DNA from 2 places in the Buttiauxella gaviniae genome. Region 2 is predicted to be linked to the other one. Evidence: riboswitches for the same ligand, from Rfam matches in the RefSeq annotation. Region 2 holds a riboswitch; the other holds the start of a gene.
The links. A riboswitch is a leader RNA that binds a small molecule or an ion and turns the genes downstream of it on or off. The one in region 2 is predicted to bind cobalamin.
Positions count from the first base shown of each region.

Region 1: it holds a riboswitch for cobalamin, as region 2 does, so the genes downstream of both, btuB (TonB-dependent vitamin B12 receptor BtuB) here and AB1E22_RS17170 (cobyrinate a,c-diamide synthase) in region 2, are expected to answer to the same signal.

Region 1 covers NZ_JBFMVT010000002.1:2,035,415-2,046,853, reverse strand. Annotated here, with positions in the region: rRNA gene AB1E22_RS10160 (23S ribosomal RNA) at 1-9, opposite strand, end outside; tRNA gene AB1E22_RS10155 (tRNA-Ala) at 213-288, opposite strand; tRNA gene AB1E22_RS10150 (tRNA-Ile) at 403-479, opposite strand; rRNA gene AB1E22_RS10145 (16S ribosomal RNA) at 549-2,090, opposite strand; gene murI (glutamate racemase) at 2,475-3,341, opposite strand; gene btuB (TonB-dependent vitamin B12 receptor BtuB) at 3,286-5,160, opposite strand; cobalamin riboswitch at 5,227-5,413, opposite strand; gene trmA (tRNA (uridine(54)-C5)-methyltransferase TrmA) at 5,523-6,623, shown strand; gene AB1E22_RS10125 (YijD family membrane protein) at 6,669-7,025, opposite strand; gene fabR (HTH-type transcriptional repressor FabR) at 7,040-7,681, opposite strand; gene sthA (Si-specific NAD(P)(+) transhydrogenase) at 7,878-9,278, shown strand; gene oxyR (DNA-binding transcriptional regulator OxyR) at 9,261-10,178, opposite strand; gene AB1E22_RS10105 (carbohydrate-binding protein) at 10,669-11,439, shown strand, end outside.
Region 2 covers NZ_JBFMVT010000002.1:3,594,742-3,606,180, forward strand. Annotated here, with positions in the region: gene AB1E22_RS17145 (acyltransferase family protein) at 629-1,327, opposite strand; gene dacD (serine-type D-Ala-D-Ala carboxypeptidase DacD) at 2,068-3,234, shown strand; gene sbmC (DNA gyrase inhibitor SbmC) at 3,441-3,911, shown strand; gene AB1E22_RS17160 (FUSC family protein) at 4,001-5,059, shown strand; gene AB1E22_RS17165 (DUF496 family protein) at 5,216-5,536, shown strand; cobalamin riboswitch at 5,821-5,995, shown strand; gene AB1E22_RS17170 (cobyrinate a,c-diamide synthase) at 6,104-7,486, shown strand; gene cbiB (adenosylcobinamide-phosphate synthase CbiB) at 7,483-8,442, shown strand; gene AB1E22_RS17180 (cobalt-precorrin-8 methylmutase) at 8,451-9,083, shown strand; gene cbiD (cobalt-precorrin-5B (C(1))-methyltransferase CbiD) at 9,080-10,216, shown strand; gene AB1E22_RS17190 (cobalt-precorrin-7 (C(5))-methyltransferase) at 10,210-10,812, shown strand; gene AB1E22_RS17195 (decarboxylating cobalt-precorrin-6B (C(15))-methyltransferase) at 10,802-11,371, shown strand; gene AB1E22_RS17200 (cobalt-precorrin-4 methyltransferase) at 11,364-11,439, shown strand, end outside.

The DNA of each region.
Region 1 (11,439 bases), 1.6 Mb from region 2:
CGCTTAACCTCACAACCCGAAGGTGTCTCGTGAGACACAATCGGTGTCGTGAAAATTTGAGAGACTCGAACACACCTCACTTCCTTTCTTATTACGGAGAAAGGAAACAGTGTGTCGTTTCAATTTTCAGCTTGTTCCGGATTTTTAAAGAGCAAATATCTCAAACGTGACTGATTAAGTCAGTTTTGAGATATTGAATGAGCGTGAAATAATGGTGGAGCTAAGCGGGATCGAACCGCTGACCTCCTGCGTGCAAGGCAGGCGCTCTCCCAGCTGAGCTATAGCCCCATCGATTTCGTAAAACCTTTGATTTACCCATAATTCATGGCTGGCCAAAGCGCAGCGTCACGTAGCATACTTAATGTATGTGAGTGATGCTGTAATGCAGGACAGGCGAGAATTTGGTAGGCCTGAGTGGACTTGAACCACCGACCTCACCCTTATCAGGGGTGCGCTCTAACCACCTGAGCTACAAGCCTATAAGGTTTTACTGCTCGTTTTCTATCAGACAATCTGTGTGAGCACTACGCAAGTTCGTATCTTTCAGGTAAGGAGGTGATCCAACCGCAGGTTCCCCTACGGTTACCTTGTTACGACTTCACCCCAGTCATGAATCACAAAGTGGTAAGCGCCCTCCCGAAGGTTAAGCTACCTACTTCTTTTGCAACCCACTCCCATGGTGTGACGGGCGGTGTGTACAAGGCCCGGGAACGTATTCACCGTAGCATTCTGATCTACGATTACTAGCGATTCCGACTTCACGGAGTCGAGTTGCAGACTCCGATCCGGACTACGACGCACTTTATGAGGTCCGCTTGCTCTCGCGAGGTCGCTTCTCTTTGTATGCGCCATTGTAGCACGTGTGTAGCCCTACTCGTAAGGGCCATGATGACTTGACGTCATCCCCACCTTCCTCCAGTTTATCACTGGCAGTCTCCTTTGAGTTCCCGGCCGGACCGCTGGCAACAAAGGATAAGGGTTGCGCTCGTTGCGGGACTTAACCCAACATTTCACAACACGAGCTGACGACAGCCATGCAGCACCTGTCTCACGGTTCCCGAAGGCACTAAGGCATCTCTGCCGAATTCCGTGGATGTCAAGAGTAGGTAAGGTTCTTCGCGTTGCATCGAATTAAACCACATGCTCCACCGCTTGTGCGGGCCCCCGTCAATTCATTTGAGTTTTAACCTTGCGGCCGTACTCCCCAGGCGGTCGACTTAACGCGTTAGCTCCGGAAGCCACTCCTCAAGGGAACAACCTCCAAGTCGACATCGTTTACGGCGTGGACTACCAGGGTATCTAATCCTGTTTGCTCCCCACGCTTTCGCACCTGAGCGTCAGTCTTTGTCCAGGGGGCCGCCTTCGCCACCGGTATTCCTCCAGATCTCTACGCATTTCACCGCTACACCTGGAATTCTACCCCCCTCTACAAGACTCAAGCTTGCCAGTTTCAAATGCAGTTCCCAGGTTGAGCCCGGGGATTTCACATCTGACTTAACAAACCGCCTGCGTGCGCTTTACGCCCAGTAATTCCGATTAACGCTTGCACCCTCCGTATTACCGCGGCTGCTGGCACGGAGTTAGCCGGTGCTTCTTCTGCGAGTAACGTCAATCACTGCGGTTATTAACCACAATGCCTTCCTCCTCGCTGAAAGTACTTTACAACCCGAAGGCCTTCTTCATACACGCGGCATGGCTGCATCAGGCTTGCGCCCATTGTGCAATATTCCCCACTGCTGCCTCCCGTAGGAGTCTGGACCGTGTCTCAGTTCCAGTGTGGCTGGTCATCCTCTCAGACCAGCTAGGGATCGTCGCCTAGGTGAGCCATTACCTCACCTACTAGCTAATCCCATCTGGGCACATCTGATGGCAAGAGGCCCGAAGGTCCCCCTCTTTGGTCCGAAGACGTTATGCGGTATTAGCTACCGTTTCCAGTAGTTATCCCCCTCCATCAGGCAGTTTCCCAGACATTACTCACCCGTCCGCCGCTCGCCGGCAAAGTAGCAAGCTACTTCCCGCTGCCGCTCGACTTGCATGTGTTAGGCCTGCCGCCAGCGTTCAATCTGAGCCATGATCAAACTCTTCAATTAAAAGCTTGATTTGCTTACAATGAGTAAGCGGTGCTCAAAAATTAACTTTCGTAATAATTCAACTAAATGAATTACTGCTTGGTCACTCTTCAAGACTTGATATTTTTTTGATACCCGGAGGTATCTGAGATATCAATCCTGCGAGTGCCCACACAGATTGTCTGATAAATTGTTAAAGAGCAGTGAGTTACGCGCTTTCGCTTGCTAACTCGAGGTGGCGTATATTACGCTTTCCTCTTTCAGAGTCAAGCGTTTATTTTCGCTTTTCGTCTGGCTGACGGGCCGGTTTGTAAGCCGTTGTGCCGTGTCAGTGGAGGCGCAGTATAGGGATTTTCTGGAAGCTGACAACCCCTATTTTCAATTTTTATTTCAACCGCCGATTTTTTATTCAAATTTGCTACAAACAGCTAGTTTTTCAAGCTTTGGAAAGCCATAACGCTGCAAAACGGGCGCTAATTGAGCAATCTCAGGAGTGAACCCCATACAGAAGGCAATATTCTCATCAGCAGATAAGGCATCAGGAGATTCGTGCTCTAACAGCCATACTGTACGTCGGGCAATCGCAGCACCTGAATCAATCAACCGGGTGCCTTCCGGCAGCACTTGTAACAACTCTTCTTCTAATAGGGGGAAATGGGTGCAACCTAATACAACTGTATCTGGCGGCTCTTTCATTCGCAGCCATGGACGAAGGATCTTACGCAGTTCTTCAAGGTCAACAGGTTTACCTTGTAACTTTGCTTCTGCTAATACCACCAACTCTGCGGAGCCGAGCATTTCGATTTTGCATTCTGATGCAAAGCGCGCGACCAATTCGTGAGTATAAGGGCGGCGCACCGTACCGCGTGTCGCAAGCAAACCCACCACGCCATTAGTCGTCAGGCGCGCGGCTGGCTTAATTGCAGGAACTACGCCGACAACAGGGAAAGCGAATTTTTCACGGAGTGCGGGAAGCGAAACTGTACTTGCCGTATTACAGGCGATAATGGCAAGTGCAAGCGGATATCGTTCCTGAACCGCAGTAACAATTTCTACTACTCGTTCAACAATGAACGCTTCGCTTTTCTCGCCATAGGGAAACGCTACGTTATCGAAGGCATAGATGTAGTGCAGGTCAGGCAATAGCTGCCGGACTTCATCATACACAGAAAGCCCACCGACACCGGAATCAAAGACCAGCACGGTGGGACGTGTATTAGAAGGTATAGCTGCCAGTGAGGTAGTATTCCCGTCCTGGAGTTTGATAGCCATAAACCGTCTCGTAATCTTTATCGAACAGATTGGCGATTCTACCACGAACGGTGAGGTGTGAGGTGACCGGATAAGATGCAGCGATATCAACTGTGCTGTAACTCGGCAAAATTTGCTGAGTGTTGTTATAAGCAGAGGTGTTGTTGTCGTAGCGCTTCCCGTAGTACTGCCACGCCACATCCATATTCACATTAAACATGGTCCAGTCGAGCTGGTACTTTGCTTGACGTTTAGCACGACGAGCCAATACTTCACCATTCTGGTCATCACGTGGATCCAAATACTGCAACGTGACTTTGTGAGTAAAGATGCCGGTATCTATACTACCCGTCCACTCAAGCCCTTTGATGGTTGCGGATTTTATATTGTCGTAGGCTCCATCATAAGTCACAGGATCAGAGTAGTACGTAATCAGATTATCAATCTTGTAGCGATAAGCGGACAAACGCCAGTCCAGCGGACCCGTTAACCCTTCAAGCCCAGCTTCCCAATGTTTAGATTCTTCTGGTTTCAGATTTGGATTAGAGTCGATACCAAAACGCGTTGATCCAAACTGCTGCCCAAGCGATGGCGCAAGGAACCCTGTACCGTAGGAAACGGTAGCGCGATAACCTTCAATAAACTCCCAACCAGCAGCCGTCTGCCAGGTACCGTGCCAACCAAATTGCTCATCATTATCTTCACGGCCAGACGCTTCTAATGTTACATCGCCAAACTGCTGCTGACCGCTCAGGTAGACGCCAGTGTTGTCACGGTGATAGCTATCAGACAGCGTGGTGTCGGAAGACGTCAGACGCTGCTGTTGCCAGTCAACACCTGCGCTGATCGAACCATTCCCTACAACAAAGTTGTTGCCCCATTGGATATTGCGCTGGGTCATATTGTCGAGGGTTGTGCCATCGTTATAGCGTCCATACTCGCTGCTATAGTTGTAGTCCTTCACTTTTTGATAGCTCGCCAATAATTGCGACGAATAGATGCCGGAATGGAAACGCATGCCAGCATCGTAATTCTGGTTATAGAGCTGGTGCTCATCTGCGCTGTACGCTGGGGTATACGGCGGCGCACCTAAATCGTAGTCACTATTGTTGGTGTAACCGTAGGTACGGAAGAAACCATCAAACTCTTCGTTAAATTTGTGCTCAAGGCCTGCCCAATAGCTCTTACTGCGGTAACCATCGCGATCATTATCACGGCTATAAGTAGAATGTGGCTGAACATTGAAACCTTTGGTCGTTTCGTACGCCCCAGAAACTGTCGCTATCGTATCGTCAAAACGCTGGCGCACGGTACCGTCATACTGCTGGTAACTATTCGAACCAACGCCCGCATTGATCTGCGATTTTTCTTCATCGGTCTGAGTAATAATGTTAACCACGCCACCAATCGCACCAGAACCATAAACGGCTGAACGAGGGCCGCGAATGTATTCCACTCGCTGTACTAAAGAGATAGGGATTTGGTTAATGTCTGAGGAGTTAGAAATACCAGGACGTGCCAGCGGAACGCCATCCACCAGCACTAATACATGGCTGGCACTCGTTCCACGGACAAACATAGAGGACGTCTGCCCCAAACCACCATACTGTGAAATGTCTACCCCAGGCAGGCGACGCATCACATCGTTAAGTGATTTTGCCTGCCACTGGTCGATCTCTTCCCGGGTAACAACATCCGCAGGAGCCAAAACAGTATTCACCGGTTGCTGAAAACGGTTCGCCGTTACCACCAAAGTTTCGTCAGAATTGCTGTCTTGCGCCCAGCCTGAAAAAGCCGTTACGGACAACGCCGTAAGCAGCGAAAGTTTTTTTAACTTCATTTATATAAGCATCCGCTTTCCAATAAGGATGCCGCAGACATAACCGATAGCACGCGATAGTTATGCAGATTGCGACGTATACCGGTAGGTCTTCGGGCTTGGAGGTGTTTTTTGGATGATGACTTCCCACTTTATTAAGCAGTGTCTGCCCAAGGCGCTCATCCCACTCTTCCTTACCGCTGCGCGTCAGCCCCAGAATTGCACTGGGTTCCCTTTTAACTTATGTAAAAAGACCGGAAACGCCATGCTACGATCTTGTTAATAAGTTTGTCTAGAAACATCAAAATGCAACAGCACTGGACATCACGCACCTATTCCCTACAATCGCCGCGTTGTTTGACTTTATTAACAGGTAGCAGCCTATGACACCCGAACATCTCCCGATTGAACAATACGACGCGCAACTGGCCGAAAAAGTCGCCCGCTTGCAAAGCATGATGGCCCCTTTTGCCGCGCCTGCGCCGGAGGTGTTCCGTTCACCCGTCAGTCATTACCGGATGCGTGCTGAATTCCGTATCTGGCATGATGAAGACGACCTGTACCACATCATGTTTGAAAGCCAGACCAAACAACGTATTCGAGTTAACAGCTTCCCGGCTGCCAGCGCGCTGATTAATGCGCTCATGCCTGCCATGCTCGACGGCGTGCGTGATATTCCTGCCCTGCGCCATAAACTCTTCCAGATTGATTATCTGACGACGATGAGTAACCAGGCGGTCGTTTCTTTGCTGTATCACCGCAAATTAGATGAAGAGTGGCAGCAGCACGCCACGGCGCTGCGCGACAATTTGCGTGCGCAAGGTTTCAACGTGCATTTGATTGGCCGTGCGACCAAAACCAAAATCGAACTGGATCAGGATTTCATCGATGAGCGTTTACCTGTCGCCGGTAAAGAGATGATTTATCGCCAGGTTGAGAACAGCTTTACCCAGCCTAATGCCGCGATGAACATTCATATGCTGGAATGGGCGTTGGATGCGACGAAAGATTCCAGCGGAGATTTGCTGGAGCTGTACTGCGGAAACGGGAATTTCTCTTTGGCGCTGGCACGTAACTTTAATCGCGTACTGGCAACTGAGATCGCCAAACCATCGGTAGCGGCTGCGCAATACAATATCGCGGCGAACGAAATCGAAAACGTGCAAATTATTCGTATGGCGGCAGAAGAGTTTACTCAGGCGATGAATGGCGTGCGAGAGTTTAACCGCCTGAAAGGTATCGACCTGAAAAGCTACCAGTGCGAAACCATTTTTGTCGATCCACCGCGCAGCGGCCTGGATGCTGACACCGTGAAGATGGTGCAGGCCTATCCGCGGATTCTTTATATTTCTTGTAACCCACAAACTCTTTGCGAAAATCTCGAAGTGTTGAGCGAAACTCATCATGTTTCGCGTCTGGCGCTCTTCGACCAGTTCCCGTATACGCATCATATGGAATGCGGCGTGTGGCTGACACGCAAATAGACAGCAAAACGGACGCCGAGGCGTCCGTTTTTTTGGTTCAGAACGTTATTCCGTAACCTGCGTTTTACGGGCGCGAATCTTAAATCCAATCCAGAATAACAATGCAACCGAAAGCACCGATGGCAGGAAATTAGAACCAATGACCGGGTATTCAGCGCGTACAACCGCGCTATACAGCAAAACACCCAACACAAAACACGCAGCGGCGAGACTTGGTAGGCCAACCGGCATCGTACGGTTTTGATACCGCTGATGCAGACAGTACACCGTCAGCACCAACGTAATAATGGGGAAAATAGAAAACGGTACAACTGAGCTAAAAATCGCGGCAAATGTCCCGTTAATTGCGAGGCCTGCAATAAACGCCAACCCGAGCGTACCTCTGTCTTGTAACTGTTTCATTGCTCTTCCTTCACTCACTCTTCGGATAATTGAGCTAATGCCATTTTTTCTTGCTCCCGGCGATACCAGTAATACGCACCTTTTGAAATCATGCGTAACTGAAGCACCAGGCGCTCTTCAAGCTGACGACGCTGATCGGCATCAACGTCCAGCGCTTCGGCACCAGCGCTAAACACAATCGTAACCATGGCTTCCGCCTGCGCTTCAGTGAAACTGCGCGGCATGCGATTTTCGAGTTCCAGATAGTCAGCAAGTTCCGCAATAAAGTGCTGAATTTCGCGCGCGACAGCGGCACGAAATGCGGCAGACGTTCCGGAACGCTCACGCAGCAGCAAGCGAAACGCGTTGGGATTATTGCCGATAAATTCCATAAATGTTGAGACAGAAGTACGGATTACGCTCCCGCCTTTAGCAATTCGCTGGCGAGCCTGGCGCATTAGCTGGCGTAGCATCAGGCCGCTCTCATCGACCATTGTCAGCCCGAGTTCATCAACGTCCCGGAAATGGCGATAAAACGATGTAGGCGCAATACCAGCCTCACGGGCGACCTCGCGCAAACTCAGGCTGGCGAAACTCCGTTCAGCACTTAACTGACTAAACGCCGCTTCTACCAGAGAACGCCTGGTTCTCTCTTTTTGTTGCGCTCTTACACCCATCATGTTGCCTGAATCTCTTAAATCGAACTCGCACTATACCAGAGAATAACTTAACTGGTTTTATACCGGATTGTGAATGATTGTTTACGCGACGTTCCTCGCGTTACGCAGCAAAAAGCACAGGGATAATTGGGTTATCACGCGGTTAATGTTACCATCATGTTGCTTTTATGTATAAGAACAGGTAAGCCTTACCATGTCACACACCTACGATTATGACGCAGTAGTAATTGGTTCCGGTCCTGGCGGCGAAGGTGCCGCAATGGGGCTGGTGAAACTTGGAGCAAGGGTAGCCGTTGTTGAGCGCTACCATAACGTGGGTGGCGGTTGTACTCACTGGGGAACCATCCCCTCTAAAGCCCTCCGCCACGCCGTCAGCCGCATTATCGAATTTAATCAAAACCCGTTATACAGCGACCACACCCATCTTCTCCGTTCTTCCTTCGCCGACATTCTAAATCATGCCGATAGCGTCATTAACCAACAAACTCGCATGCGCCAGAGCTTCTATGAGCGCAACCGCTGTGAGATGTTGCAGGGCGATGCGCGTTTTGTAGACGAGCATACGATTTCGCTGGAATGCCACGATGGTTCAGTGGAAATGATCACCGCCGAGAAATTCCTGATTGCCTGCGGCTCAAGGCCTTATCGCCCGCCGGAAGTCGATTTCTCTCATCCGCGCGTCTACGACAGCGATTCCATTCTTAACCTGCACCATGAACCACGCCACGTCATTATTTATGGCGCTGGGGTAATTGGTTGTGAATATGCATCGATTTTCCGCGGCATGAACGTCAAAGTGGATTTGATTAACACTCGCGATCGCCTGCTGGCATTCCTCGATCAGGAGATGTCCGACTCACTCTCTTACCACTTCTGGAATAGCGGCGTTGTTATTCGTCACAACGAAGAGTTTGAGAAAATCGAAGGCGTGGAAGATGGCGTTATCGTCTCGCTTAAATCTGGCAAAAAAGTAAAAGCTGACTGCCTGCTTTATGCAAACGGACGTACCGGGAATACCGATTCTTTATCGCTGGAAAATGTCGGGCTGGAAGCCGATGGCCGAGGTCTTTTAAAGGTCAACAGCATGTACCAGACCGCGCAGCCGCATATTTATGCCGTCGGTGATGTGATTGGTTACCCAAGCCTTGCCTCTGCAGCTTACGATCAGGGTCGAATCGCCGCGCAAGCGATGGTGAAAGGCGAAGCGACTGCCCATCTGATTGAAGATATTCCCACGGGGATTTATACCATTCCGGAAATCAGTTCCGTGGGGAAAACCGAGCAGCAGTTAACGTCGATGAAAGTGCCGTACGAAGTGGGTCGGGCGCAGTTTAAACATCTGGCGCGGGCGCAAATCGTTGGGATGAATGTGGGAACGCTAAAAATTCTCTTCCATCGTGAGACGAAAGAGATTTTAGGTATTCACTGCTTTGGTGAGCGCGCAGCCGAAATTATTCATATCGGCCAAGCGATTATGGAGCAGAAAGGTGGTGGTAACACCATTGAGTATTTTGTTAACACCACCTTCAACTACCCGACGATGGCGGAAGCCTATCGGGTCGCAGCACTAAACGGTTTAAACCGCTTGTTTTAACGCTGGCTCAAAATGGCCATCCATATGCGTGCGGATGGCCTCACCAAGCTGCTCGTAGCGCCCACGCAATGGGGAACCTGGACGATAAACCAGGCCGATAGTCCGACGCGGTTCTGGTTTATAACATGGCAGATAAACTACACCGTCGCGCTCACGCTCGTTCGGTACTGCCAGCGCCGGTAACAACGTAATTCCGCTTCCCGCAGCGACCATGTTACGCAACGTTTCAAGGCTGGTTGCGCGAAAATGCGTATCTTCTTCTGCACCCGCTTCAAAACAGAAACCCAGCGCCTGATCGCGCAGACAGTGCCCATCTTCCAGCATCAGCAGCTTTTCACCCGCCAGATCTGACAGCGGAACGCGGTCGCGATTCGCCCACGGATGATCCTGATAAATCGCCAGTTTCATCGGCTCATCAAACAGCGGTACTTCAATAAAAGCTTCGCTTTCTTTCACTAACGCCAGAATTGCACAGTCGAGCTTCCCGCTATCAAGCTGCGCTAACAGCTGATGGGTTTGCGCTTCATGCAGATACATTTCCAGTTTTGGAAAGGTTTTGTGCAGCATCGGGATAATTTGCGGCAGCAGGTAAGGCCCCACTGTTGGGATCAGACCAATATGCAGCGGCCCGGACATCGCCTCGCCCTGCTGGCTCGCCATTTCTTTAAGCACTTTAACTTCTCGAAGCACAGTACGCGCCTGGTCCACCAGCAGCAAACCCGCCTGAGTGAACAACACTTTACGGCTGGTGCGCTCAAGCAGCATCACACCGAGTTCATCTTCAAGCTTACGAATCTGACCGCTCAGCGTTGGCTGGCTGACATGGCAGGCATCCGCTGCCCGACGAAAGTGACGATGCTCAGCCAGCGCCACCAGGTATTCTAGATCACGAATATTCATTCTCTATCCTCCGTCGCCATGATAGCCCATGGCGATAGAAATCATAGCAACGAACGACTCTACCTATCAAGAAGGAATATGCCATAATAGCCAGCCACCGCACGAACCGCCCCTTGCTGCTTCTGTTAAAGAAAAATTCTATAGAAGAAACTTTTTCTCTCGTATGACGGTCAATGAAAATTAATGTGAATACTTATAACAGCTAGTATTCATTATTTTTCTATATTTATTCCGATAAAAGTAAGAATAATTACCTCATAATATTTTTATATATATTCCAAATATAAAATTCACAGCACAATTTATTGCAGACAATTTAATTCACCTCATAAATATATATCCAAACTTATACATCAACTAAATATATACCGAATTTTATAACCCTGAAATCTATAGATAAATAAATTAGTAATTATTTGTCATTAATAACTCCCTTAATTAAAATACCGCTGACTTTATATAAACAATTAAATATCAGGACGGTATTAATATGAAAATGAACACGATATCCCGGACATTATTAGCTCTGGGAATGTTAGGCTGTGCGGCTAACGCTCTGGCACTGGAAGCATGGAGTGGGCAGGAAGGTAGCCAAATCAGGGACGTTATCTTTGACAGTAAAGTTTATTCAAATGCATGGTGGGTTGCGGCAACCGACTGCCCGCAAGCCGCAGCCCAGGATGCATCAAGCAGCCCGTGGAAATTTGTTCGAAATGCAACCCCTGCAGAAATAACACAGTACGGCAACCCAACGACCTGCGACGCAGGTAGCGTCACTCCCGTTACACATGATGCATTCAGCGCTGACAAAGATTATATCACTGACGATATCGTTGCCTGGGAAAAGGTTAATTACAAAGCCATTGGCAAAATCCCTGCACACTCCTTTACACCTGGTGCTAATAATCCATGGAAACTCTACGTCCTGACGCAAGCCTGGAACGCAACGGCAACCTACAAAAAAGGTGATGTCGTTAAAGTTAACGGTCAGTCCTATGAGGCGCTGTTCTACACCACTGGCGACGATCCGTCACTGGCGGCGAATCAAAATCCACAGGGAAATAACGGACGCCCGTGGAAACCACTGGGTGCAACGGTTGATTATACTCAGGCACAGCTTAATGCAGCTCCACAGCTCAGCACTTCCACGCTCTATGCGGCAGGTACGTTGGTGACATACAAAGGCCAGCCGTATGTCTCTCAGGCACAAGTTAAGTCTGTTTTACCGACCGATGCTAACTTATGGGCCGTTTATACCGAC
Region 2 (11,439 bases):
GGGTCATAAAGATTGATTTTGACGGTGTTTATTGCGTTACTGGCAACAATTCCTGGACAGCCCTTTGCAGATTAGAGTCAGGGTATATGACGGTTTTATCAGTTAGCACTCCAACCGGTGATACTTCGGTATTCCCCCTGGAACAAAATGGGAGTTATTGAATCAATCCACCCCGGGACCATGGAAGTGGACGTACATTTCAGGTCAATGGAAGGTTTCTGCAACAACAGCGGCATAAATTAATTATAAACAGTGGGGCTCGCGCCCCATTAATAATGATTAATCTATGAAATTTTTGAGGAAATAATCTTACCAATTCTCATGGATGGCTTTTCTATTAAAATAAAAGATAAATACCCAAAAATAACACTCAGGATAATACAGAGCGCCTGATTCAAATGCAATGAAAGGCTTGGAAGGTAATAATAAACAATCTGCTCAATCATAAACCCCCATAGATAAACGCCATAGGATATGTCATGTTTTACTTTTATTCTGCGTATTATTTTTAGTGATGACAAATACAGGGCCGAGGTGCATATGAAAAAATAAAAAAGCAGGTGCTTTATGATTTCACTAGAGATGAAGAAATATAATATTGCGATTCCGGCTGGAATGTGAAGTGAAACTAATTTTTTTCTTTATGAATTGCGAATAATGCACCGAGAGCAAAGCATGGTGCCATCAAATATACATCTGCATTGTCAGAGTTTATAAATAAAAACCTATTCCAACCAGTTATTGGTGAGATGATTACAATTAAACATATTAATGATGATATGTATTTGTTTTTATTTTCTGTTAACAGAAAGCATCCCAATAAAACAGCATATGATGCTACCTCATATGGTATTGTCCAAAGTGACCCATTTACTGATCCTTTGTATATATTGGCATCAAATACACCTGGTAGCATAAAAGCCATATCAAAAACTGAGCTATTTTTAATGTAATCGACTGTTAGTGGATTTGAAAAATAACTGGCAATATCTAAACTTGTTACGATAGGCCCAACCACAATAGCCGTAAATAAAATTACAAATATAAATGCTGGATATATTCTAAAAAAACGTGAAACTAAAAAATGAATTGTACTTTTATTTGAAATTAAACTGTTTGTAACTAACAAGCCACTTATAAAGAAAAATATTTTTACTGCAACTGAGCCTGTATAGGTAAATGGCAGTAATGACTGTAGTGGCTCCGGAGCTCCATTGGCGTTAGATAGATAGTAACTATGGGCAAATATTACCATAATAGCGCAAAAAATCCGCAATAAGTCAAAGTTATTATTGTCCCTTTTGAGAACATCAGAAACAGATTTCATAGCACACCAAAGAATAAAGATAAGGAGAAATTATGGCCATATGATATATGGAGCAGAAAAAAAATGATAGAAAACCTTGCGTTGATATAAACACGATGAGTTTCGCGTTCTGCGGTACAAGACCCTGCCGAGTGTGGATCTGGAAGACATCAACAGGCCAGAGCAGAAATTCAAAATGGATGAATATTTTGAAAATGACGGCGTGTTCGGCGTTGTGACATGGATACTTAACGACGCCTGTAGTGGAGAGTCCGACGATGTGCCGGTGATGTGATGGGGCATGGATGGGACAAAAGTTTTCTTCTATATAGTAGAAGAGAGCGAGATGTTAATTGAGTGATGAAATCGAGGCGGTGTACCAAATTGCGTACCAAACTAACCAATTCGTTTCATGAAGTCAGTCGTAGCAAGGGTTTTCTGGCACTGTCTCATAATCATGAAAGAGGAAGGTAGGTTGTTGTTCTGAATTATTCACGATTTATACCCGCCCTTGAGTGCTGTTTAACATGTTGTTATTAAACTGAAATCCCACTAAAACTCTCTCCATGAATCAATCGACATTTTATGATGGTGCCTATGCTCATGGTAAACCATTAGCAGGCTGCCTGCACCATAAGGGAAACCCTGCAAAAGGTGGAGGTAAATTTCTCTGTTCATATCTTTTTGCAATTTAATTGCGAAAAAAGTCGAAAACTCCAGTAAAAGAGGCGGCTGAATTTATTGTCACCGAGGGTATATCGTTGAAGATCCGTCTGTTTGCTGTCTGTTCACTGTTGTCACTTTCTGCTCACTCCGCTTTTGCCGACGATTCCTTTGTTAATGCGCCACCACCGCCACAAATCCAGGCGGGGTCGTGGGTTTTGATGGATTACACCACCGGGCAAGTGCTGACTGCGCAGAATGAACACGTGCGACGCAACCCGGCGAGTCTTACCAAATTGATGACCGGCTATGTGGTCGATCGCGCTATTGATAGCGGGCGCATCACGCCGGACGATATGGTCACGGTCGGGAAAGATGCCTGGGCGAAAGGCAATCCAGTGTTCGACGGCTCTTCGCTGATGTTTCTCAAAGCGGGAGACAGATTAACGGTGCGTGATTTAAGCCGCGGTTTGATTGTTGATTCAGGGAACGATGCCTGTGTCGCGCTGGCCGATTACGTCGCTGGCGGGCAGCCGCAATTTGTGGCGATGATGAACAAATATGTGAAGCAACTCCGTCTGCGCGATACCCACTTTGAAACCGTTCACGGCCTTGATGCGCCTGGCCAGCATAGTTCGGCCTACGATCTTGCGGTGTTATCCCGCGCAATTATCCATGGCGAACCCGATTTTTATCATATGTACAGCGAGCGTAGCCTCACCTGGAACGGCATCACTCAGCAGAACCGTAATGGTCTGCTTTGGGATAAAAATCTCAACGTGGACGGCCTGAAAACAGGCCACACCGCCACTGCGGGTTTTAACATTATCGCTTCCAGCGTTGATGGCGATCGCCGCCTGATTGCCGTCGTGATGGGCGGGGAAAGCCCTAAGGGGCGTGAAGAGCAGGCGCGTAAATTACTGCACTGGGGCCAGGATAATTTCGATACCTTGCAGGTTCTGCATAAAGGCAGAAAAATTGGCAGCGAAACTGTCTGGTATGGCGATAAAAAAAGCGTAGACGTAGGCACAAATCAGGATGTCTATCTGGCGCTGCCAAAAGCCGAAGTGCCTAACATTAAAGCTAAATATGTTCTCGAAAGCCAGGAGATGGAAGCGCCGGTTGCCGCAAACCAACATGTTGGCGAAATCGAGCTATTTGATCGCGACAAACTTATTGCGCACTGGCCCCTGGTGACGCTGGCAGATGTCAAAAAAGGTAGCGCCTGGTCCCGATTCAAGGATTACCTGAGCCACAAGCTGTAATACAAGGTTTGAACAAGAAGGGTCGACAGCAATGTCGGCCCTTTTTTTTGTCTGGACTAAGATCTACAGGACTAAGATCTACAGGCAAAAGAATTGCGAAAAGCGACCATGCTCGCAAAGTAACCACGCCATCCTGACAAAGGATTGTTTACCTGCAATAACGTGGTGTATAAACATACAGTGTTTTAATCTAATCAGGAGGTCATATGGAATTTAACGTGCAGCAAGTTCATGAGCGTAAAGTAGCCGGTTTTCATATGGTTGGGCCTTGGGAAAAGACGGTGCATCAAGGTTTTGAGCAGCTTTCCCTGTGGGTGAAATCGCATAAAATCGTCGGCGAAGAGTGGCTGGCGGTTTACTACGACAACCCTGATGTTGTCCCTGCGGAAAAGCTCCGCTGTGACACCGTCGTCTCCGTTGCCGAAAACTTTACCGTGCCGGAAAACAGCGAAGGCGTAATAGTCACCCACATCGAAGGTGGGCAGTATGCGGTTGCCCGAGCACGCGTCGACAACAATGACTTTCAGCAACAATGGGAAAGTTTCTTCGACGCGGTAGAAGGCGATAAACGCTACCGGATAACAGGCAAACCCTGCTTCGAACACTATCTGAATGATGGTTCCGAAAGCGGCGTTTGGGAAATAGACATGTATATTCCGGTAGCAGATCAAGTCTGAAGCTGATGGGGGCGCAGGCCCCCTAACTTTGTGATGCCCCCACAAGAAAAACAGGTACAATCCCGTTTTTGTTTTCAGGAGAGCCGGGTGTGCGCCCCGACAAATCACTAAGTCCCTTTGAGCTCCGCATCTATCGCAATTACCGAACGGTGCATGGCGTTCGTATCGCGCTGGCATTTATCCTCACATTTCTCATTGTTCGCCTGTTACAGGTTCCTGAGGGAACATGGCCGCTGATCACTCTCGTGGTCGTCATGGGGCCGATCTCTTTTTGGGGCAATGTCGTGCCTCGCGCGTTTGAGCGTATTGGCGGCACCATTTGTGGCGCGGCGATGGGGCTGGTGGCTCTGCGTCTGGAACTTATTTCATTGCCGTTAATGCTGGCCTGGTGTGCCGTTGCGATGTTTATTTGCGGCTTTCTGGCGCTCGGCAAACGCCCGTATCAGGCGTTACTGATTGGTATTACCCTTGCGGTCGTGGTGAGTGCGCCGGCGGGAGACATGAAAATTGCCCTGTGGCGCAGCGGCGATGTCATTTTTGGCTCATTGCTGGCTATGCTTTTTACCAGTATTTATCCGCAGCGCGCCTTTATCCACTGGCGGATACAAATGGCGAATTTTGTCACAGCATTCAGTCGTGTTTATAACGCCGGTTTATCGCCTAACCTGCTGGAGCGCCCGCGCCTCGATAAACACTTACAACGTGTGCTGACGGATGTAGTAAGAATGCGCGCGCTGATTGGGCCGAGCAGCAAAGAAACGCATATTCAGAAATCCATCTTCGAAGCGATACAAACCGTAAGCCGCAATATGGTGTGTACACTGGAGTTACAGGCCAACGCCTATTGGGCCTCTCGTGAAAGCCATTTTCTGATGATCAACGCGCGCACACTGCGCGATACCCAGCAGATGACGCTGCACACGCTTTCGTCTATAGCGCTCGCTTTACACGACGGAAACCCGTCACCCATTTCTGCGAACAATGAAAAACTGACGGAAATCGTCAGTGAGTTGCGCCAGTTAATGCAAGATAGCCAAAATGGGAAACTTCAGGAAACCCCCATTCATGGTTATGTTTGGTTAAGTCTTGAGCTTGCACGCCAGCTTGAATTGCTGTCGCAGTTGATCTGCCGCGCGTTACGCAAATAATTGCATAGCCTGATATGAATTGCTGGTTTCGATTCAGCATCAATTGAGGTTAAGATAGCGAAAGAGACCCATTGTCAGTGGCTGCCGCTACCATTAAGGTTACCTTATGGCGGCTGTCTTAACGAATCCGAGTATGAAATTAGCAGGGGTATAAAAATGGAACCAACAAAACCATCTTTCCAGGACGTGCTTGAGTTCGTGCGTCTGTTCCGTCGCAAAAACAAACTGCAACGTGAAATCCAGGACGTACAGAAAAAAATTCGTGATAACTCAAAACGTGTTCTGCTGCTCGACAACCTGAGCGACTACATCAAGCCAGGCATGAGCATTGAAGCTATCCAGGGCATCATCGCCAGCATGAAAACCGACTACGAAGACCGTGTTGATGACTACATCATCAAAAACGCGGAACTGTCTAAAGAACGTCGTGAAATTTCCAAAAAACTTAAAGTCATGGGCGAAATCAAGCCGGAGTAATCCCCGCTGGTTTCAATCACTACTTAAAAACCGCCGCTGGCGGTTTTTTTTCGCCTTTAAAAAGTTAGGGGGTAGGCTGCACCTACTATAAATGGGGTAATGCCTTATCTGTCAGGGATTACAGGTATCGGATAATAAAAGGTAAATCCAGGCGTGAAGGCTTACCCGCGCTTAAAAAATCAGTAAAAATTGTTATAGCGCAACACTCCATATCCATTAGCTTTTAAACTGTGTCAGCTTTTACATATTCATCTGCATGATGTTTTAAACCTCATGCAGGAAAACCGACATACTGACTCGTTTATGCCATGTCGCTCAAACATGGCTGGGAAGGGGGTGACATTCCCCCGCAGCCCCCGCTGCTGTGATGCCGACGAACCCGCGTAACCACTGATCTAAAGATTGGGAAGGGCGGGCGAGAATGACGCTAAGCCAGAAGACCGACCTGTCAGCCAACTCTAACAACTCCTTCGGTGGGAAGTCAGTTGTCATCAGATGCGTATCGCCTCCGGGCGCGTGCGCGCGTGCTGACAGCCTCTTATTGCCGAAAAAAGTAATAAGGCAACTATGGCAGGGGCAGCGAAACACGCATTCGTTATTGCAGGAACCAGCAGCGGCTGCGGGAAAACCACCGTCACGCTTGGGTTACTTCGTGCACTTATGCAGCGCGAACTGCGTGTTCAACCTTTCAAGATTGGCCCAGATTATCTCGACAGCGGCTGGCACAGCGCCGTCACCGGTATCGCCTCGCGCAATCTTGATGCGTTTATGTTGCCCACTCCCACGCTAAACGGCCTGTTCGCAAAACAGATGCAGCAGGCAGACGTCGCCGTTATCGAAGGCGTGATGGGGTTGTACGACGGCTACGGCACCGACCCGAACTATTGCAGCAGTGCCGCGATGGCAAAGCAGCTCGGTTGCCCGGTAATACTGCTCCTGGACGGCAAAGCCGTTTCAACCTCTATTGCCGCCACGGTGATGGGGTTCCAGCACTTTGACCCAACGCTTAATATTGCGGGCGTCATCCTCAATCGCGTCAACAGCGACAGCCATTATCAACTGCTCGCCGAGGCGATCACCCGCTATTGCGGGCTGCCGGTGTTAGGGCGCGTGCCGGTGATGGCGGACGTGGCTTTACCGTCGCGCCATCTCGGGCTGGTTCCGGCTCAGGAAAATGCTCCTCAGGATGAACGCTGGCAACGTCTGGCGCAGCAGTTTGAAGACACGGTGAATATTGACCGTCTGCTGGAACTCTCTCGCCTGGATGAACTGCCGCACGGCGAAGCGCCCGGTATGCCTGACGCGGCATTAGCCGACGGGCTCACGCTTGCCCTCGCCGAAGACGAAGCCTTCAACTTTTACTACCCCGATAACCTCGAAATGCTGGAGCGTGCAGGGGTGAAAATCCAGCGTTTTAGCCCTCTGCATGATGACAAACTGCCCGATTGCCAGATGATTTGGATAGGCGGCGGCTACCCCGAAGTGCATGCCGCAAAACTTGCCGCCAACGTCAGCATGCGCGAATCCATCCGCAACGCCCATGAAAAACGTATTCCGATGTACGCCGAATGCGGCGGCCTGATGTATCTGGGGGAATCGTTGACCGACGGCAACGGCGAAACCCACGCGATGTGCGGCGTGTTGCCCGGCCACAGCCAGATGGGCAAGCGCCTCACGCGTTTTGGCTACAGTGAAGCGACCGCCATGGTAGACACACTGCTTGCCCGCAAGGGCGAAACGTTACGCGGGCATGAATTCCATTATTCCGACTTTAGCGGCCCATTACCTGCCGCTTTTGATTGCTGCAAATGGCGAGATGGCGTGGCGATTTCGCGCTGGCAGAGCGGCATTCAGCACCACGCAACCTTCGCCAGCTATCTGCATGTGCATTTCGCCCAGCGACCAGGCTTGCTGGACCAATGGCTCACGCTTGCAAGGAATCATCTATGACATTACTCGCATGGGCGGCAGCCTGGCTGCTGGATTACTGGCTCGGCGACCCGCCGCACTGGCCGCATCCGGTGCGCTGGATTGGCAATCTCATCACCGTGACGCAGCGCGTGGTGCGCAAGTTTTGCAAAAGCGAACGCGCCCTGAAAATGGGCGGCGGTGTGCTCTGGCTGGTAGTGGTGGGCACCACTCTGAGCGCCAGTTGGGGGCTTTTGCACCTCGCAAACTTCATTCATCCGTGCGTCGGCTGGTTAGTTGAAGTGTGGATGATTTACACCGTGCTTGCCGCCCGCTGCCTGAGCGATGCGGCTCTTGAGGTCTACCGCGCCCTCAAAGACGGAACGCTTGCCGATAGCCGCGAAAAACTCTCGTGGATTGTCGGGCGCGATACTTCGCAGCTCGAGCGCCCGCAAATCACTCGCGCGGTCGTAGAAACCGTGGCGGAAAACAGCGTTGACGGCGTCATTGCGCCGCTGTTCTTCCTGATGCTGGGGGGCGCACCGCTGGCGATGGCTTACAAAGCCATCAACACCCTCGATTCCATGGTCGGATACAAAACCGAAAAATACCGGGCCATTGGCTACGTGAGCGCCCGACTCGACGATCTCGCCAACTACATTCCTGCCCGTTTGAGCTGGCTGCTGTTAAGCGCCTCCGCCTGGTGCCTGCGGGCCGATTTCAGCCGGGCGCTGCGCATAGGCTGGCGAGATCGCTACCAGCACAGCAGCCCAAACTGCGCCTGGCCTGAGGCCACGGTTGCGGGAGCGCTGGGAATCCGTCTTGGCGGGCCAAACACCTATTTTGGCGAACGGGTAGAAAAACCCTGGATGGGGGATGAGCAGCGCGGCATCGCCCTCGACGACATTACACGCACCATTCAACTCATGATGTTGGCTTCCCTGCAAGCTTTGCTGCTGTTTGCCGCACTGCGCTGGCTGACGTTTGGCATCGCATAAGGATTCTCATGAAATACTTGCAACAACCCCAGCTTATTGAACAACACAGCTTTGAAATTATCAGCGAGATTATTGCCGCTGAACGCCCGGATTACCGCTTTAACGACGCCATTCAGGAAGCGATGATCAAACGGGTTATCCACACTACCGCCGATTTTGAGTGGCTGGATATTCTGTGGTTCTCACCGGATGTCATCGAAAAACTGACCGACAGCGTGAAGCGCGGCTGCACCTTATATACCGACACCACGATGGCGTTATCAGGCATCAACAAAACCCTGCTGGCGCAATTCGGTTGCAGTTGCCGCTGCTTTATTAGCGACCCGCGCGTGGTGGCCCATGCAAAAGAGCAGGGCATGACGCGTTCGATGGCGGCGGTAGATCTCGCATTGCAAGAAGAGGGCGAGAAGATCTTTGTCTTTGGTAACGCGCCAACCGCGCTGTTCCGTCTGCTGGAAAAAGGCGCGCAGCCATCCGCGGTTATCGGTGTGCCGGTCGGTTTTGTCGGTGCCGAAGAGTCCAAAGAAGCGTTAGTGGCAAGTGGCTTACCGGCGATTGCCGCGCGCGGGCGCAAAGGGGGCAGCAATGTGGCCGCCGCCATTGTGAATGCGCTGCTTTACCGCCTGCGGGAGTCTGCGTGAGCGAACAACAGGGCGAATGCGTCTGGCATAAAGGCAAGGCCTATCGCAAAGGTTACACCACCGGATCCTGTGCTACGGCTGCGGCGAAAGTCGCCGCACTCATGGTGTTGCGCCAGCATGTGATCGACCAGGTGTCCATCGTGACGCCTTCCGGTGTCACGCTGCACCTCAACGTGGAAATGCCGATTATCGAAGGCCAGCAGGCGACGGCGGCGATTCGCAAAGACGGCGGGGACGACATCGATGCCACTCACGGCATGTTGATCTTCGCCCGCGTCCAGCTCAATGACAGCGGCACGATCACCCTGCGCGGTGGCATGGGCGTGGGTGTGGTGACGCGCAAAGGCATTGGCCTGGCGATTGGCGAATCCGCGATTAACCGCACCCCGCGTCAAACCATTGAGGCGGGCGTGCGTGAAGTGATTGGCACGGAGCGCGGCGCAGACATTGAAATTTTCGCACCGGAAGGCGAAGAGCGGGCGAAGAAAACCTACAACCACCGCCTGGGCATTCTGGGCGGGATTTCCATTATCGGCACCACCGGCATTGTAATGCCGATGTCCGAAGAGAGCTGGAAACGCTCCCTGGCACTCGAGCTGGAAATGAAGCGCGCCGCAGGCCTTGAGAAAGTCATCCTGGTGCCGGGAAACCACGGCGAACGTTTTGTGCGCGAGCAGTTGCAGTTAGATAGCGACTGCCTGGTAACGATGAGTAATTTCGTCGGCTACATGGTTCAGGAAGCGGTTCGTCTGGAGTTTCGCCACATCGTTCTGATTGGTCATCCGGGCAAACTCGTCAAAGTGGCCGCAGGTATCTTCCACACTCACAGCCACATTGCCGACGGGCGCATGGAGACGCTGGTGGCGCACCTGGCGTTGATGGGCGCGCCCTTTGCCTTGCTTGAAGCCGTAAGCCAGTGCGACACCACCGAAGGTGCGCTTGAGATCATCGCCGAGCAGGGCTTTCAGGGCGTATTTGAACGGCTCGCAACGCGCATCTGCGAGCGCGTGGAAGAGATGCTGCGCTTCACCCAGTCCCCGCCAAAATGCGACGCCATTATGTTCTCATTCGACAACCAGATTTTAGGCAGCAGCCGCCCGGTGGCTGATATTGCGCAGGATTTCAGATGCTAACCGTAGTGGGCATTGGCCCTGGTGCCACGGAATATCTCACCTTCGAGGCGCGTAACGCGATTACCGACGCGCAGATATTGGTCGGCGGCGCACGTCAGTTGTCGCTATTTGCTGAATTTGGCGGTGAAACACGCTTACTCGATAGCGATCTCGACGGCCTGATGACGTGGCTGCGGGGGCGCATCCACCAGCGCGTGGTGATCCTGGCCTCGGGCGACCCGTTAATTTACGGCATCGGCAAACGTCTGTCGGCCAATTTCTCGCCCGCTGAACTGCGCATTATTCCCGGCATTAGCTCGGTGCAATATTTGTGCGCCAAAGCGGCGGTCGACATGAACGATCTGTGGATAACCAGCAGCCACGGACGCGAGCCAGATTTTCAGGCGATTGCCGCGCACCGCAAAGTGGCCATGGTGACCGACAAAATCATCGGGCCCCACGCGATAGCCCAGGCGCTGCTGGCGCGTGGCCTGAATCCCACTCTTATTATTGGCGAGAACCTCTCGTCAGCCGATGAACGAATCCACCGTGTGGCCGCCGCTGATGTGGCGCAGAGCTATGCGATGAACGTGGTAATTATCCTCAATGAAAGATGATCTCTTTTTACGCGGCGCACGCGTGCCGATGACCAAAGAAGTGGTGCGCACCCAGGCGCTGGACCGTTTACAACTTCAGACCGCAAAACGATTTATCGACATTGGCGCAGGCACCGGCAGCGTGTCGCTGGAAGCCGCATTGCGTTACCCGCAACTGCACGTCGCGGCGATTGAACGCAACCCTGACGCGCTGGCGTTAATGGCTGAAAACTGTGAGCTTTTCGCCTGCCCGAACGTGGAGATAATCAGCGGTTATGCGCCGATAGAATTAGATGTGATGGCCGATGCGGTATTTATCGGCGGCAGCGGCGGGCAACTGACCGAGCTTATTGACTGGTCGCTGGCGCACCTGGTCCCCGGCGGGCGTCTGGTGATGACCTTTATTCTGCATGAAAACTTAACCTGCGCCTTAACCCACCTTGAGCAGTGCGCTATTCGCGATTTCGACTGCCTGCAACTTCAGGTCTCCACCCTCGCGAAGCTAGGCAACGGGCATTACTTCAAACCCAATAACCCTACCTTTTTGATTTCTTGCCTCAAGGAAGGAAGCGATGTCTAAAATTTTTGATACCCGCAAAGTCTGGTTCGTCGGCGCGGGGCCAGGCGACAAAGAGCTGATCACCCTGA